DNA from 4 places in the Pantoea phytobeneficialis genome. Region 4 is predicted to be linked to each of the others. Evidence: riboswitches for the same ligand, from Rfam matches in the RefSeq annotation. Region 4 holds a riboswitch; each other region holds the start of a gene.
The links. Region 4 has a riboswitch for thiamine pyrophosphate ahead of thiB (thiamine ABC transporter substrate binding subunit). Riboswitches for the same ligand answer to the same signal wherever they lie in the genome.
Positions count from the first base shown of each region.

Region 1: linked by a shared signal. The riboswitch ahead of thiM (hydroxyethylthiazole kinase) and the one ahead of thiB (thiamine ABC transporter substrate binding subunit) in region 4 are both predicted to bind thiamine pyrophosphate.
Region 2: linked by a shared signal. The riboswitch ahead of thiC (phosphomethylpyrimidine synthase ThiC) and the one ahead of thiB (thiamine ABC transporter substrate binding subunit) in region 4 are both predicted to bind thiamine pyrophosphate.
Region 3: linked by a shared signal. The riboswitch ahead of CTZ24_RS21040 (FAD-dependent oxidoreductase) and the one ahead of thiB (thiamine ABC transporter substrate binding subunit) in region 4 are both predicted to bind thiamine pyrophosphate.

Region 1 is NZ_CP024636.1:3,322,905-3,327,306, reverse strand. Features, by position in the region: gene fbaB (class I fructose-bisphosphate aldolase) at 1-220, opposite strand, end outside; gene thiD (bifunctional hydroxymethylpyrimidine kinase/phosphomethylpyrimidine kinase) at 368-1,168, opposite strand; gene thiM (hydroxyethylthiazole kinase) at 1,165-1,950, opposite strand; TPP riboswitch at 1,984-2,080, opposite strand; gene CTZ24_RS15405 (DUF3606 domain-containing protein) at 3,320-3,508, opposite strand; gene chiP (chitoporin ChiP) at 3,999-4,402, shown strand, end outside.
Region 2 is NZ_CP024636.1:261,228-265,629, forward strand. Features, by position in the region: gene thiE (thiamine phosphate synthase) at 1-202, opposite strand, end outside; gene thiC (phosphomethylpyrimidine synthase ThiC) at 199-2,124, opposite strand; TPP riboswitch at 2,202-2,303, opposite strand; gene CTZ24_RS01175 (Rsd/AlgQ family anti-sigma factor) at 2,392-2,898, opposite strand; gene nudC (NAD(+) diphosphatase) at 2,962-3,735, shown strand; gene hemE (uroporphyrinogen decarboxylase) at 3,775-4,402, shown strand, end outside.
Region 3 is NZ_CP024637.1:176,726-181,127, forward strand. Features, by position in the region: gene iolG (inositol 2-dehydrogenase) at 1-988, opposite strand, end outside; gene CTZ24_RS21035 (LacI family DNA-binding transcriptional regulator) at 1,225-2,250, shown strand; TPP riboswitch at 2,482-2,601, shown strand; gene CTZ24_RS21040 (FAD-dependent oxidoreductase) at 2,730-3,674, shown strand; gene thiS (sulfur carrier protein ThiS) at 3,658-3,855, shown strand; gene CTZ24_RS21050 (thiazole synthase) at 3,858-4,402, shown strand, end outside.
Region 4 is NZ_CP024636.1:760,512-764,913, reverse strand. Features, by position in the region: gene sgrR (HTH-type transcriptional regulator SgrR) at 108-1,769, shown strand; TPP riboswitch at 1,805-1,902, shown strand; gene thiB (thiamine ABC transporter substrate binding subunit) at 1,950-2,936, shown strand; gene thiP (thiamine/thiamine pyrophosphate ABC transporter permease ThiP) at 2,912-4,402, shown strand, end outside.

The DNA of each region.
Region 1 (4,402 bases), 1.8 Mb from region 4:
CAACCGGCAAAATCGACAGGTAACCCGTCCCAGCCAGGCGACCGGTGTTGTACAGCGTTTGCATGTTGCGTAATACCACAGGAGAACGATTGTTATCGGTCATTACGCGATCAACATAATCCGCGCCCGGTAAATAAAGGCTTTCCGCTGGAATGGTCATGCAGCGATGTTGAAGAAGGCTATCCGCTTCTTGGCCCAATAACTGAACGATGTCCGTCATACTCACTCCTGATTAATGGCTGGATTGGAACCGGCACCTGCCGATTCGCCCCCAACAGCCTGGACCGGGATCCGCCAGGCTGGCAAATTGCTGACTCCATTTTTCAGACAGATACGCAGGCAAAAAATGGCAATTCGGCGTTACGCCCTACCACCAACGATGAAAATGGTGCACCGGTCCAATGCCTTTTCCGACTTCCAGAGAATCGGCATGCAGTAACGCTTGTTGCAACCAGGCTTTAGCCTCGGAGAGCGTCGCAGCCCAGTCATCATGGCGTGGACGTAGCGCCGCCAACGCAGCTGACAGCGAACAACCGGTGCCGTGGGTGTGGCGAGTATTGACGCGTGGCGCGGTAAAACGCTGACGTCCGTTGCGGGTGATAAGCCAATCCGGGCTCTCCGCATCACTCAGATGTCCTCCCTTCATCAGTACCGCTTCACACCCGAGATCCAGCAATGCATCCCCCTGCATCAGCATCGTCTTCTCATCCTGCGCCACACTGCGGCCAAGCAGCGCTGCGGCTTCTGGCAAATTCGGCGTAATCAACGATACCTGTGGTAACAACAACTCACGCAGGCTGGCGATGGCATCCGGTGATAACAACGCATCGCCACTTTTGGCAATCATAACGGTGTCCAGCACCACGAACGGCAGGCTGGCACGCTTCAGCTTGTCAGCGACAATTTCCACCACCGCCGTTTCCGCCAGCATGCCAATTTTTGCCGTGTCGATACGCACATCATCGAGCACCGAATCCAGCTGCGCTCCGACAAAATCTGGTTCGATACGATAGACCGACTGCACACCACGGGTATTCTGGGCCACCAGCGCGGTAATGACGCTGGTGCCATAGGCACCCAGCGCGGAGAAGGCTTTGAGATCGGCCTGAATTCCAGCACCACCGCTGGGGTCAGTACCGGCAATAGTCAATGCGTTAATACGTTTCATGGCGTCACCTCCAGTGTCCACAGCGCATCCAAAAAGGCAGCAACAAAGCTGCCCGGCCCCTGGACCTGACGTGCCGCCCGTTCACCGGCCAGTGACATGACCCGACAAGCTGCCGCCACATGTTGCAGACGTTCACCCGGCAGGCTGGCAAAAGCCGCCACCACTGCCGACAGCGCACAACCTGTCCCCACTACGCGTGTCATCAGTGGGCTGCCGCCCGGGATGGCAAAGGTATGCTGACCATCGGTAACGTAATCCACTTCGCCGGTTACCGCCACAATGCTGCGGTAATCGTGCGCCAACTGTTGAGCAGCGCTGAGTGCGGCGTCAGCCTGATGCAAGCTGTCCACGCCACGCCCGCCCGCCGCCTGGTTCGCCAGGGCAAGGATTTCCGAGGCGTTGCCACGGATGGCTGCCGGTTGCTGGGTCAATAGCTGCTGACAAAATTCGGTGCGAAAGGTTAACGCGCCCACCGCGACCGGGTCGAGCGTCCAGGGTGTGCCGGCACGGTTTGCCGCCTCTACCGCAGCCTGCATGGCGATGCTGCGATCGCGCGTCAACGTACCCACGTTAATGAGCAGAGCATCGGCATAACCGCTGAACTGTGCGGCCTCATCAGCGTCGATCACCATGGCAGGTGAGGCACGCAGTGCCAACAGGACATTAGCGGTAAAGGTCTGTACCACATCATTGGTCATGCAATGTACCAGCGAAGCATGTTGATGCAGTAACTGAAGCGAGTGCGCGAGTTGCGCGGAGGAAAGAAGGTCAGGTTGTTTCATAAAGCTCCCAACCGGCGATCAAGAAGGCGAATGCGGTCAGGCATCTGACTTCCCTACGCTGGCATTATCCAGATCAGGTGGTACGGGTATTTCTCAGCCTTCACAAGGAAGGGCACCCCGAGTCATTTATATGACTGGCAGATTAGGGCAAGTGACTTGCTGACGCAAGCCCGCCCTGCTCAATATACCGCTGGGCTTTTTCCCCCATACGTTGCGTAGCGGCGCGATTTATCGCGTAAAACTTCAAGTTCGTGTGATAAATCGCAGCACTACGATTGAAAACAAATACACATTGCGCATGTGGTCGTTGCTTGTAAAATGACCACCGAGATTATTCCCACAACAAGATGAAGGATTTATGGCAAAAGGAATTGTGCTTTGTCAGGGAGACAGGACGTCATGCGGCGGCAAAATCACCGCAGACGCAAGAAGGCGATCCTGTTACCTGTGGGAAAGATGGTAAGACCTACAAGATTATCGGAGGCATACCTTTTTACACCAGCGGCCCCGATAAAAAACGTATTGCCGGATCGCTTGATAGCCACAGTTCATGTCCTTGCAAGGCTAAAATCACACCGTCTAACGCTTATCCTGGCTATGTGAAAGAAGAACCCCCTGTCTCGCGAGAGACTGGTTTAGCGGCTTAGGCTCCAGCCGCATTAATGCCAAAATTTCAGTCAGAACCAGAACAACATGCAATTCACTCAATTAATGAAATCGATGAGGCTTGCTCAATTGGCCGGGAAGATGAATGTTCTAAGAAAAAATACACCGAGATTGGTCGCTTCTCTGGAGGACTTGCTGGTGGTTATATTGGAATACGCTTCAGATAAAGGCGAATACCTTGGTGAACTTTTCTATAATTCGGTAGGTAAATGACATGAACGTTGTATCTGCTATTTTATTTTCGTTATTTCTCGCCTCTACAATCACAACATATGGATATTCCGCGTTAAAAACCGAAAGACACATTATGTTATGTACTCTCTTTCGTGAAAAATCTGGATACTTACCCAATGGAATGACCCTTGCTCAGAATGGAGGGGCTTTCTTTACCTTCCAAAAAGATTTATATTTCTTCTTGCCACTCATTGTCAGAAAAGGCAGTTTTACTGTTAGAAACATGAAATCAGAACATTATGACTTCATACGAAGTCTACCACATGAAACGACAGGATGGTTGAAGATCAAGTTCTATTTATTTACCATAACGACCACTCTACTTTTTTAAATTTTTTATTTGATTGTTTTTCATAAAGGCATTATGAAATCATACGTAAACAACATGCATCCTCACTATAAACCCGCGCGCCAGCATAAGTAAAAAACCCCGCAGAACGGGGTTAGTCAGTTATTTTCTTCCTGAAAATCACTTTCGCTGATATTGATTCAAGTACTGCTTAACTTTCTCAGTACCATTACCTACGTTAGCAACAGCGGTACGCAATTGTGTCGCGCTCACTTCCAGGGTGTTCGTCCAATACTCAACCTCCCAGGTTTCAGTAAGACTAATAAAGCGTTTGTCTTCCGGTTGTTTTCTCTTTAAATCATCAGCCATTTTGCAGCTCCTGAGGTTAATCCTGAAAACATGACTATCGCTTCTTAAGAAGAGTAACTCGTTAGCTTAACCGAAGGATGTTAGCCGTCCGGTGATTGCCATACAGCCCCACTTAAGGCCAGGAGCCAGCACAGCGCTGGCTTCCGGAAAAAATCCTAGACAATATGGCTGACGATATCAAGGTATAGCAACTATACCAAAGAACAACAGAATAAAACTTTTTTGCTGCATCTAAAGGCTGAATGTTGTTCCCGGTTTTCTGCTAATCAACAGGATCAAGTACTGAGAAACAATTGACTCACATAAACAACAAAACAGTAACATTATGATATTAGTGAATTAAATGCTGATTTTTGCGTCCTGCGTCATAAATCGTACTCATCGTCATTGATAATTCGCGTCACGAAAAATAGCATCTGCGCACTGGTTACACGAAGTAACAGTAAATGGAAAGCATCATCACACAAGGGATTATCACGGAGGATTTACCATGCACAGGACAGTTCGCACGTCGCTATCCACAGCTATCGCCACTGCACTTCTCATTACATCATTTATCCCTGCCCCTGCTTTTGCAGCCGGTTTCATTGATGACTCATCCCTGACCGGTGGTCTCTACTACTGGCAGCGGCAGCGCGATCGCAAAGAGATGGATCCGCAACAGGGTAAATACGGCCAGTATGATGCCAACCTGCATCATGCAACAGGCAATGCCAGCCTCGATTTCTCCTCAGGCTATCTGGCGGACGTCATCGGCCTTGACCTTGCTGCGTATGGCGCGCTGGAGCTGACTCATGGTGGTCCGGCTGCACCCAACGAAATCGGGTTCAGTGATGCCAGCAACCGCTGGGATGAAAAATGGACCGGTGATAAAAGTGGTGCCAGCTTGTACAA
Region 2 (4,402 bases), 500 kb from region 4:
TGATAAACAGGCGGGCGCGATATTGTTTGCCGAGTGCGATAGCCTCCCGCACCGCCTCTTCCACTTCATGATCTTCGCAATCTTTAATACGCAGCTGAATGGTGCGTACTCCCGCTTCCAGCAAACGGGCAATCCACTCAACGCTATCGACAACCGGGTAAAGTCCTAAACGTGGGGCGGTACTGGGGAAGGCGGCGGTCATACATTTTCCTCTTTCAGGGCATCGGCGGCATGATAAAGCTCACCGCCACGGCTACGGAAGGCATCTGACATCTGCGCCATCCCGATTTCAATCGGCTGGGCTTCCGCCTGCTGACGGGCGGCAAAGTCACGCACTTCCTGGGTGATTTTCATGGAGCAGAATTTCGGGCCGCACATGGAACAAAAATGTGCCACTTTGCCCGACTCCTGCGGCAGTGTCTCATCGTGATAAGCGCGCGCGGTATGTGGGTCGAGCGCCAGATTGAACTGGTCCTCCCAGCGAAACTCAAATCGCGCTTTCGACATGGCGTTATCGCGGATCTGGGCGCCAGGATGGCCCTTCGCCAGATCGGCGGCATGAGCGGCAATTTTATAGGTGATCAATCCCTGTTTCACATCTTCCTTATTCGGCAAACCCAGATGTTCTTTCGGGGTGACGTAGCACAGCATCGCACAGCCGAACCAGCCAATCATCGCGGCACCGATGCCAGAAGTGAAATGATCGTAGCCGGGGGCGATATCGGTGGTCAGTGGGCCGAGGGTATAGAACGGGGCTTCGTGACAATGTTCCAGTTGTTCGGTCATATTGCGGCGAATCATCTGCATCGGCACATGCCCCGGACCTTCGATCATCACCTGCACATCATATTCCCAGGCGATTTTGGTCAGCTCACCCAGCGTATGTAGCTCGGCAAACTGCGCTTCATCGTTGGCATCCTGAATCGAACCCGGACGCAGTCCATCACCCAGCGACAGAGCAACATCATAGGCAGCACAGATTTCGCAAATCTCACGGAAGTGCAGATACAGGAAACTCTCCTGATGGTGCGACAAACACCACTTCGCCATGATTGAACCGCCACGCGAAACGATGCCGGTCAGACGTTTCGCCGTCATCGGCACATAACGCAGCAGCACGCCGGCGTGGATGGTGAAGTAGTCAACGCCTTGTTCGGCTTGCTCCAGCAAGGTGTCGCGGAAGATTTCCCAATTCAGATCTTCCGCGATGCCGTTTACCTTCTCCAGCGCCTGATAAATCGGTACGGTGCCAATCGGCACCGGGCTGTTACGCAAAATCCACTCGCGTGTTTCATGGATATAACGGCCGGTCGAGAGATCCATCACCGTGTCAGCCCCCCAGCGTGTCGACCACACCAGCTTCTCCACTTCCTCTTCAATTGAGGAGCTGACCGCCGAGTTGCCGATGTTGGCATTCACTTTGACCAGAAAATTGCGGCCAATGATCATCGGCTCAGATTCAGGGTGGTTAATGTTGGATGGGATGATGGCTCGCCCTGCGGCGACTTCCTGACGCACGAACTCGGCGGTGATATTTTCCGGCAGATGCGCACCAAAGCTATGGCCAGGATGTTGTTGTAGCAACACTTCGCCACGGATGCGCTCGCGCCCCATGTTTTCACGAAGTGCAATAAACTCCATTTCCGGGGTAATGACGCCCTGACGCGCATAATGCAACTGGGTAACACGGCGGCCTGTTTTGGCACGTCGCGGTTGGGGCAGATGTTCAAAACGCAGGTGATCCAGACCCTCATCTGCCAGGCGTTGCTGTGTATAGCTGGAGCTGAGCTGGTCGATGGTTTCACTGTCGCCGCGTTCCGCGATCCAGTTGGCGCGCAGTTTGCTCAACCCCCGATGAACATCAATCGATGCATGCGGATCGCCGTAAGCCCCGGCCGTGTCATATACCGGCACCGGTTCGTTGGCTTCGTATTGCGGATTATCTTTACTGCCGCCGGTCAGGGTCGGGCTGAGCTGAATCTCACGCATCGGCACACGAATATCATCACGACTGCCGGTGATCCAGATACGTTTAGAATTGGGGAAGGCAGTGCCCTGGAGGGAATCAATAAATTCCTGCGCCTGGGCGCGTTGTTCACGACGAGAAGTTTTTACAACAGACATAGCAAGTTTCCTGTAAATGATGGAAGTTGCTTGTCCGGAGTCCGGAAGGAGTAACAGAAACGGCGCGCGCACCGGCTGTGATATTTACTCTTGTTCCCTTCGCAGGTACTAACCTGATCAGGTTCCGCGGATCCCGAATTAACGGTCTCAGCCCAAAATGGGCACTCCGACAAGAAAATATTTACGGTGTTAAACCGTAAAATAAAAAAGCCCTCGTAGCATAGAAGGGCTTTTTACGAATAACAAGTCTTTTACAAATGCGGGCGGCTAAGCAGGGCGGGCGATGATGCTTTCATTCGCTACCGGCGTATGCGCCAGCTGATTGTCCCATGCCAGATGCACCAGCTTATCTTCCAGCGTAAAACGCGACTCCAGCACTTCACCCACTTCAGACAGCGCCTGCTGGAAGGTGACGCAGTTGTCATCGGTGATGGCCTGTTGCAGATGGCCGTCATACAGTTGCATCATTCGTTCGGTATTGGCTTCCAGTGACGGGTAGATTTGCGCGGCGGCGATCATCGGGCTGTCACCTTGCATCTCACTGATAATATGTTCATAAATGCTGAAATGGCCGGCGGAGAGATAATCCACCAGGTTATGACAAAAGGCATCCAGCGCCTGTTCGTCCAGGGCACTCAACGCATCTTTTTTGGGCTTCATGCCAACCAACTGGTAGTAAGTCACAAGTAGCTGACGACGCGCGTGTAGCCATGAATCGACCAATTCGTTACCGCGGCCTACACGCTCGGTCAGGTCATCTAACTGAGTAAGCATACAAGGCTCCATGTGGGTTATAGTGGTTCATTCTGCGAATAGACGCTAAGGATGACGATTTAAATGCAACGTGAGATCTCAAGCGTAGACGCTGGCTGGTGGATTGTCAGCCATGAACAAAAACTTTGGCTGCCACAGGGTGAGCTGCCGCACGGGACGGCGGAACAATTCGATCTGGCGGGCAGCAGCGGCATGGTGATTGGCGAATGGCAGGGTGAAAACGTCTGGCTGGTGCGTGAATCACGTTCTGACAATATGGGCTCAGTACGCCAGTTGATTGACGAAGATGTCGGCCTGTTCCAGCTTGCCGGGCGTGGCGTGCAACTGGCGGAATTCTTTCGTTCGCATCGCTGGTGCGGCTATTGCGGCCACGAAATGCATTTGAGCAAACGTGAGTTTGCTTGCCTGTGCGGTCACTGCCGTGAACGCTATTATCCGCAAATCGCGCCCTGCATCATTGTGGCGATTCGGCGCGGAGATGAGATCCTGCTGGCGAACCACGCAAAGCATCGTAACAACGTCTACACCGTACTGGCCGGTTTTGTTGAAGTGGGGGAAACCCTCGAACAGGCAGTGGCGCGTGAGGTGATGGAAGAGAGCAATGTACGAGTGAAAAACGTACGTTACGTCACCTCACAACCCTGGCCATTCCCCCATTCGCTGATGATGGCCTATATGGCGGAATACGATGGCGGGGAGCTACAGCATGACGGCAAAGAACTGCTGGATGCCGGCTGGTTCCGCTACGATGCGTTACCTTTATTACCGCCGCCGGGTACCGTCGCGCGACGTCTGATTGAAGATACCGTTGCCCACTGTCGCGCCAGCGCGCTGTGAAAATGCTACACTGGCGCCCTGTCAGTGAGAGAGCCAATTATGAGTGAACTGAAGAACGATCGTTATCTGCGCGCCCTGTTACGTCAGCCGGTGGATGTCACCCCGGTTTGGATGATGCGACAAGCCGGGCGTTATCTGCCGGAATATAAAGCCACACGCGCCGAGGCCGGTGACTTTATGTCGCTGTGTAAAAATGCTGAGCTGGCCTGTGAAGTCACGCTGCAACCGCTGCGTCGCTATGCGCTGGATGCGGCAATCCTCTTCAGCGATATTCTCACCATCCCGGATGCCATGGGATTGGGCCTGTACTTTGAAACCGGTGAAGGCCCCCGTTTCTCTCACCCGATTACCAGCCGCGCTGACGTCGACAAACTGCCGGTACCTGACCCGGAGCAAGAGCTGGGTTATGTGATGAATGCGGTGCGCACCATTCGCCATAACCTGAAAGGCGAAGTGCCGCTGATCGGTTTCTCCGGTAGCCCGTGGACGCTGGCTACCTACATGGTTGAAGGGGGTAGCAGCAAGGCCTTCACCAAAATCAAAAAGATGATGTACGCCGAGCCACAAACGCTGCATGCGTTGCTGGATAAGCTGGCCGACAGCGTGATCCTCTATCTGAACGCGCAGATCAAAGCCGGTGCGCAGTCGATCATGGTGTTCGACACCT
Region 3 (4,402 bases), on a different contig from region 4:
ATGCCGGTGCTACCGGTTTACCGGTTTTCAACGATGCCAGCGCCGCATCAGCCAGCAGCAGGGCCTGCAAGCCATCATTCCCACTCGGGTATTCTCCTTCCCCTTTTGCCAGTGCCTCAATAAAGGTCGCTAACTCGTTGCGATAGGCTTCGGCGTAGCGTTGCAGGAAAAAGTGCTGCGGTTTTTGCGCCACGACCCCCATCGCCACCGATTTCACCAACTGACTTTCCAGTTGATTGGTCACTGCTAACATCCCCTCGCTACCGTGGACCTCAATGCGTTGATCGTAACCATAGCTGGCGCGACGGCTGTTGGTGATCACTGCCATTTTGCCGCTGGCACAGGTCAGGGTGACCACGGCGGTATCGACATCGCCTGCCGCTTTGATTTGGGGATCAACCAACGCTGAAGCGGAGGCATATACCGAGACGGGTTCCTCATCCAGTAACCAGCGTGCCATATCAAAATCGTGAATCGTCATATCGCGGAACAAGCCACCGGAGACTTTCACGTATTCCGGCGGTGGTGCACCCGGATCGCGCGAGCTGATGGTCACCAGCTCGGTGCTGCCAATCTCCCCGGCGCGCAGGCTGGATTGCAGGTGTGCCATGCTGGGATCAAAACGGCGGTTAAAACCAATCATCAACGGCACACCTGCTTCCCGCACCGTGGCAAGGCAGCTTTGCACGCGCGCCAGGCTGAGATCGACCGGTTTTTCACAGAAGATGGCTTTGTTCGCTCTCGCGGCGGCTTCAATCAAATCGGCATGGGTGTTGGTGGCACTGCAAATCGCCACCAGATCGATGCTGCTGTCTGCCAGGATGGTGGCGAGGTCGGCAACTGTCGCGCCATACTTCTCGGCCAACGCTGTCGCTGCCGGAGCATAGACATCCATAACATACGCCAGCCGACACTGCGGATGGGCGGCGATATTTCCTGCGTGGATCTGGCCGATACGACCGGCACCCAATAAAGCGACATTCAGCATTGGTTATTCCTCGGGGGTAGAAAGGTTGTGGCGTTATTAATCGATGCGGGTGCAGATCAAGTCAAAACAAAGCCCCGGCGGCGTGATGAATTGATGAGGTAGATCACAGGCTTTTTTGATGTAACTAACATCAAATGTGAATAATTAGTTGTATTTCATGCGCTTGATGGATTTGGCTTTTTGCCAGGATGTACGGATACTGATTGCCTGTGAGGTAGATGACATCAGGACATGCCATGAAGCAACATCACTGGAAATCGCCGTCGATCAAACAAATCGCGCAGGAAGCTGCCGTCAGTCCCGCCACCGTTGACCGGGTGCTGAATGGTCGCGAAGGCGTAAGGGAAGTGACGCGCAAAAAAGTGGCAGACGCGATGCAGCGGCTGGGATTGAACGCAGATACCGGCAACCCGAGTGCTAACAGAACGCGCATTGCGATTATTTGCGAATCCGGTTCCAGTTTTCTCCATCAGGTGGAGCAACAGGTACGCGCTGCTATCAATGATTATCCCCAGCTCCATTTCAGCCTCGATAGCGTGCCGAACGTGCAATTCAATGCCGAACGCTTCAGCCAACTGATTACCCGGCGAGCCGCCACCAGTAGCGGCATCATCCTGGTGTGTCGCGATGAGGTAAAAATAAATCGTGCGGTTAAAGCGGCGATTGATGATGGGGTCCCGGTCATTTGTCTGACCAGCGATCTGCCCAATTCGCGGCGCAGCGCCTATGTGGGTATCGATCAGGTCGCTGCCGGAGCCACTGCGGGCTGGTTTATGGGCCGTATGCTGCCCGCACAGCAATCGGGCAATATTCTGCTGATTTGTAGTTCGACCTATCGTACCCAGGAGGAGCGTGAGATTGGCTTTCGCCGCGTGTTGCGCGAGGCATTCCCTTGGTTAACCATTCGTGATCGCGTCAACATTAACGACGAAGCGGAAACCGCGTATCTCAGCGTAAAAAAATGGCTGGAGCGGGGGAACCCGTTGGCAGGGATCTACAACACCGCAGGCGGTAACGAAGGGGTGGCGCGCGCGTTAACCGATTTTGGCGTACAGGATCAGGTGATATTTATCGGCCATGAATTGAGTGAAGCGAGCCGACTGCTGCTGGAGAACGGCACCCTGGATTTGGTGCTCGGCCATGATATTCGTCGGGAGATCGATCTGTGCCTCGCCCTGTTGCAACAGCCGGGCAGCGGTCAGTCGTTCAGTGACAGCAAAATTCCGCTGCTCACCTGGCATCGCTACTCTTATTTTGCCTGACGGCTCAGGGGCAGAACACCACCCACAAAATGATCACGCCGAATATACACACCAGAATGGCTGAAATGATTGAATCAGCACACATAATTTACCTGCCGGATTTCAGGATGAGGGGACGAGAATACGCGCAAATCATGGAGAAAAATGGATGAACCTGAAACAGGGAATTTTTAAAGGTTAGGCTTTGTTGCCGGGCTTACACTTGACGTAGCCTGGCGGCTGCAATACAAATAGACGCGTCGGGGGAGTCTCGCTCAAGAGACTGAGAGGCTAAAAGCGCACTGCGCGGCTTAGCGACCCTTTGAACCTGACCCAGTTGATACTGGCGTAGGAAGACTGACAGCCTGTCATTTCGGCTGTCTGACATCGGGACGTTTTTCCGTTGCGCGTGTCATTTCCCTCCTCCTGTATCCCGGGTCTCAGTGCGAAAACTGAGAGGCCGATGTGAATTCTCCCCTTTGTATTACGGAATACCCGCTATGAGCCGCTGGTCTGTACTCGGTGGCGGTGTTGCGGGCCTGTGTGTGGCGACCTTACTCGCCGAACGCGGTGAACAGCTTGAAGTGATTAGCGATGACGCGCGTCAGCCCGCCTCCTGGTTTGCCGGAGGTATGCTCGCACCCTGGTGTGAAGCAGAAAGCGCACCACGCGCCGTCATTGAGCTGGGGCAGCACTCCGCAGCCTGGTGGCAACAACGCGTCAGTTGCGTTGAACATCAGGGCACGCTGGTGGTGGCACCACCACGCGACAGCCAGGAACTGAACCGCTTTGCCCGCATGACCGAACAACATCAATGGATTGATCCGGCAGACGTGGAGCCAGCCCTCGCCGGGCGCTTTGCCCGTGGTCTGTTTTTTGCGCAGGAGGGGCATCTCGATCCTCGCCTGGCACTGAATGAAATGCGTGAAAAGTTGCAGCAACGTGGGGTGGCTTTTCACCACGGGAAGCCGTCGGGGCAGGTGATTGATTGCCGGGGCATCCATGCGGCAACAGCGTTGCCGGGCCTGCGGGCGGTGCGGGGCGAGATGTTGATTTTACACAGCGATGAGGTGCGCTTCTCACGCCCGATTCGTCTGCTGCATCCGCGCTTTCCCTGCTATCTGGTGCCGCGTCGCGGCGGCCATTTTATGCTCGGTGCAACTATGGTCGAAAGCCATGATGCCAGCCCGATCAGCGCCCGTGCCATGATGGAGTTGCTGAGCGCGGCCTGGGCCATCCACCCGGCGTTGGCCGAAGCGCGTATTGTCGAAAGCGCCAGCGGTTTGCGTCCGGCGTATCCGGCAAATCTGCCGGAAATTCACTATCAAAACGGGACATTTTACCTTAACGGGATGTACCGCCACGGCTTCCTGCTGGCTCCGCTGATGGCGGAACAACTGATGCAGCGTTTAACTTCGGAACAACTTCATGAATATTCAGCTTAACGGTCGCCCGGTGCTGACGGCCGCCCGTACCCTGACCGAACTGCTGCGTGAGCAGCAGATTGACGTGGCCTGCGTGGCAACCGCCTACAACGGTACTTTTGTCCCCAAATCCCGCTACGACAGTCAGCAACTGGAAGAGGGTTGTCAGCTCGAAGTGTTATCACCGATGCAGGGGGGCTAATGATGTTTTATGGCTTTGAACCGCAATCCCGCTTTCTGCTTGGTACCGCAGGTTATCCCTCACCGGCAATTTTGCAGCAGGCGATTGCGGCTGGCGGCAGCGAGATCATTACCGTCAGTCTGCGGCGTGAAGGGGCCGCTGGGGCCGCCTTCCGTGAACTACTTGCGCAACTGGATGTACGCGTGCTGCCGAACACCGCCGGGTGCCACACGGTGCAGGAAGCCGTGACCACAGCGCAGATGGCGCGTGAATTGTTTAACACCCCGTGGATCAAGCTGGAGGTGATCGGCCATGCCGACACGCTACAACCTGATCCCTTCGCGCTGGTGGAAGCGGCACGCATCCTTTGCGCCGATGGCTTTCAGGTATTCCCCTACACCACTGAAGATTTGATCGTCGGTGAAAAATTGCTTGAAGCCGGCTGCGAAGTGCTGATGCCGTGGGGCGCACCCATCGGTTCCGGTCAGGGGCTACGTAACATTGATGGCCTGCGCGCGATGCGGGCCTGGTTCCGTGATGTTCCGTTAATTGTCGATGCGGGCATCGG
Region 4 (4,402 bases):
AGAGCGCCATTCATGACTGAATGCCTCCCGCTCTTCCATTGGGGTCTACTATGCCTCTAATATAGGGCAAGAAAAACTGAGCGATTACGCGGCGGAGTTCCCCTTTTATGTCTTCTTCACGTCTACAACAGCAATTTATCCGCCTGTGGCAAAGCTGCCAGGGCCAGGATCAGGAAACCACCCTGAGCGAACTGGCGGAATTGCTGCACTGCTCGCGACGTCATATGCGCAACCTGTTGAATGCCATGCAGGATGCGGGTTGGTTAATCTGGCAGGCCGAAGCCGGACGGGGTAAACGTTCAACGCTGAGTTTTTGTTATACCGGGCTGGCATTGCAGCAGCAGCGCGCCGAAGATTTGCTGGAGCAGGATCGCATCGAACAACTGGTGCAATTGGTAGGCGACAAAAATCAGGTACGCCAAATGATTGCTTCTCACCTCGGCCGCAGCTTCCGCCAGGGTAAGCATATTCTGCGCGTCCTCTATTATCGCCCGCTTCCCAACCTGCTACCCGGTTCCCCGTTGCGTCGCTCCGAAACCCATTTAGCGCGGCAAATCTTCAGTGGTCTGACACGGATAAATGAGGAAAAGGGGGAAATTGAACCCGATATTGCCCATCACTGGCAACAAACATCGCTGCTGCACTGGCGCTTTTTCCTGCGACCCGCGATTCGTTTTCACCACGGTCGTGAACTGGAGATGGAGGATGTCATCAGCTCGTTGGATCGTCTGCGTACCCAACCGCTGTTCTCCCATATTGCCAAACTTCACTCCCCTGCCCCCTGGACGCTGGATATTCAACTGACTCAACCCGATAACTGGCTACCGTGGTTGCTTGGCAGCGTCAGCGCGATGATCTTGCCGCGCGAGTGGCAAACGGTTCGCGATTTCGCCCGTCAGCCGATTGGCACCGGCCCCTACAGCGTGGTGCGCAACCAGCAAAGCCAACTTAAAATTGCCGCTTTTGATGACTACTTCGGCTACCGCGCGTTGATTGATGATGTCTCAATCTGGGTATTACCGGAAATCAGCGACGAACTGGTGTATGCCGGAGTGAAGTTGCAGGGCGAAACCGCCGATGAAAAATCGGAGGAGAGCCGCCTGGAAGAGGGTTGCTATTTTCTGCTGTATGACCAACGTTCAGAGCAGGGACGCGATGCCCATTTCCGCCGCTGGGTCAGCTATCTGTTTAACCCTATCGCCCTGCTGAACAACGCCGGGGTAGGGTATCAACGCTACTGGTTCCCGGCCTATGGCTTGATTCCTCGCTGGCACCACCGCCGCGACTTAACCCCAGTCAGCAAACCACAGCATCTCACCCAACTGACCATCAGCTGGTACAGCCATCATGTTGAGCATGAAGGGATCGCCAATGCGCTGCGCCCACTGCTGGCGCAGCAGGGCGTAGAGTTAATCACCCGTGAACTGAGTTACGAAGCATGGTTTAACGGTGAAGGCGAAAGCGATATCTGGCTTGGCAGTGTCAACTTCACCCTGCCGCTGGATTACTCGCTGTTCGCTCAATTGTATGAGCTGCCGCTGATGCAGCAATGCATCCCAATAGACTGGCAAAGCGCGGCTGAACGCTGGCGCGAAAAAACGCTACCGCTGGCGGAATGGAGCAAGCAACTGGTGGACAGTGACTACCTGCATCCGCTGTTTCATCACTGGTTGCTGCTGGAAGGCCAGCGCAGTATGCGTGGTGTGCGCATGAATACCCTTGGCTGGTTTGACTTTAAATCCGCCTGGTTTGCCCCGCCGGAGCTGTGAACCTTTCGCCCTGAGCCGGAAATGACTAGAATGAGCCGTTCTCAACGGGGTGCCCTGCATTACAGGGGCTGAGAGAGACCCGTCGAACCTGATCCGGTTAATACCGGCGTAGGGATTTGAGATGCCTCACTGCTCAGATCCTTTGCGACTCAACCTTATCTTCTCCTCAAGGAGCGCAAAGTGTTTAAAAAAGTTCTGCCCGTGCTGCTGCTGATTTCTGCCCCGGCGCTGGCTGCCAAACCGGTACTGACCGTCTACACCTACGATTCATTCTCTGCCGATTGGGGACCCGGTCCGGCAGTAAAAAAAGCCTTTGAAGCCCAGTGCGGCTGTGAGCTGAAATATGTCGCGCTCGAAGATGGCGTGTCGCTGCTCAATCGTGTCCGTATGGAAGGCAAAAACAGCAAAGCGGATATCGTGCTGGGCCTCGATAACAATCTGGTGCAGGCGGCAGAAAAAACCGGCCTGTTTGCCAAAAGCCAGGTGGATACCGGCGCACTCCAACTGCCAGATGGCTGGCACAACGACACCTTTATCCCGTTCGACTATGGCTACTTCGCCTTCGTCTATGACAAAAATAAACTGAAGAACCCGCCCAAAAGCCTGAAAGAGTTGGTAGAAAGCCCTGAAAAATGGCGCGTGATCTATGAAGATCCACGTACCAGCACCCCCGGACTTGGCTTGCTGCTGTGGATGCAAAAGGTGTATGGCGACAAAGCACCGGAAGCCTGGCAAAAACTGGCGCAAAAAACCGTCACCGTCACCAAAGGCTGGAGTGAAGCTTATGGCCTGTTCCTGAAAGGTGAAGGCGATCTGGTGCTGAGTTACACCACCTCCCCGGCTTATCACATCATTGAAGAGAAGAAAGAAAACTACGCGGCAGCGCCGTTCAGCGAAGGCCATTACATGCAGGTTGAAGTGGCGGCACAGCTCGCCAGCAGCAAACAACCAAAACTGGCACAGCAATTTATGCAGTTTATGGTATCCCCGGCCTTCCAGCAGACCATCCCGACCGGCAACTGGATGTATCCGGTGATTAAAAGCGAGTTGCCTGCCGGTTATCAGACGCTAAACGTACCGCAAACGGCGCTGCAATATAGCCCGACTGAGGTTGCCGACCATCGCGCCGACTGGATAAGTGCATGGCAACGCGCCGTCAGCCGTTAATTCCCGGCTGGCTTCTGCCCGGCAGTTTCACCGCGCTCTTGTTATGCGCGGTGGCGCTGCTGGCGTTTGGTGCGCTGTTGATGTCAGCCCCCATCGGTGACTGGCGTGGCCTGCTCACCGATGACTATCTGCATCACGTACTGGCTTTCTCCTTCTGGCAGGCGTTACTGTCGGCGCTGTTCTCAGTCATCCCCGCGATCCCGCTGGCGCGCGCCCTGTACCGTCGACGTTTTCCCGGACGTAACCTGCTGTTACGCCTGTGCGCCATGACGCTGGTGCTACCGGTGCTGGTGGCAATATTCGGCCTGCTGAGCGTCTATGGTCGCAGCGGCTGGCTGGCCCAGCTGTGCAGCCTGGTAGGTATCGATTATCACTTCTCACCCTATGGGTTGCAGGGCATTCTGCTGGCACATGTGTTCTTCAATCTGCCGCTGGCCACGCGCATGCTGTTGCAGTCGCTGGAAAGCATCCCGGGCGAGCAACGTCAGCTGGCGGCGCAGCTCGGCCTGCGCAGTTGGAACCTGTTCCGCTTACTCGAATGGCCGTGGCTGCGGCGGCAGATTTTGCCCACCGCCGCGCTGATTTTTATGCTGTGCTTTGCCAGTTTTGCCACCGTGCTGGCACTGGGCGGTGGCCCGCAGGCCACCACGCTGGAGCTGGCAATTTTTCAGGCGCTGAGTTTTGACTACGATCCCGGTCGCGCGGCCCTGCTGGCGCTGCTGCAACTGGGCTGCTGCCTGCTGCTGGTGTTGCTGAGCCAGCGCTTCAGCCAAGCTATTCCGAGCGGAAGTCAGCAGATACGCGGCTGGCGCGATCCCCAGGATAGCTGGCGCGCGCGCCTCAGCGATGGCTTATTGATCGGTTTAGCCTTGTTGTTGTTGCTCCCGCCTTTGCTGGCGGTAGTGACTGATGGCCTGCGTGGCGGCGTCGCCGGGGCGATTCAACAACCGGCCTTGTGGCAGGCCACCTTTACCTCATTACGCATTGCCATCGGAGCAGGCGTGTTGTGTGTCATTCTTACCCTGATGCTGTTATGGAGCAGCCGTGAACTGCGCCTGCGTCATCACACTATCCCGGCGCAAGCAATGGAACTGAGTGGCATGTTGATTCTGGCAATGCCAGGCATCGTATTGGCGAGCGGTTTTTTCCTGCTGTTCAACGCCACCGTTGGCCTGCCGCAATCCGCCGACGGGCTGGTGATCTTCACGAACGCACTGATCGCCATCCCCTATGCCATGAAAGTGCTGGAGAACCCGATGCGCGATCTCAGCGCGCGTTACAATCAGTTATGCGCCTCGCTGGGTATGCAGGGGTTGAACCGCCTGCGCCTGCTTGAACTGCGCGCACTGAAACGTCCGATTGCCCAGGCGCTGGCCTTTGCCTGCGTGTTGTCGATTGGCGATTTTGGCGTGGTGGCATTGTTTGGCAGCGCGGATTTCCGCACGTTGCCATTCTATCTGTTCCAG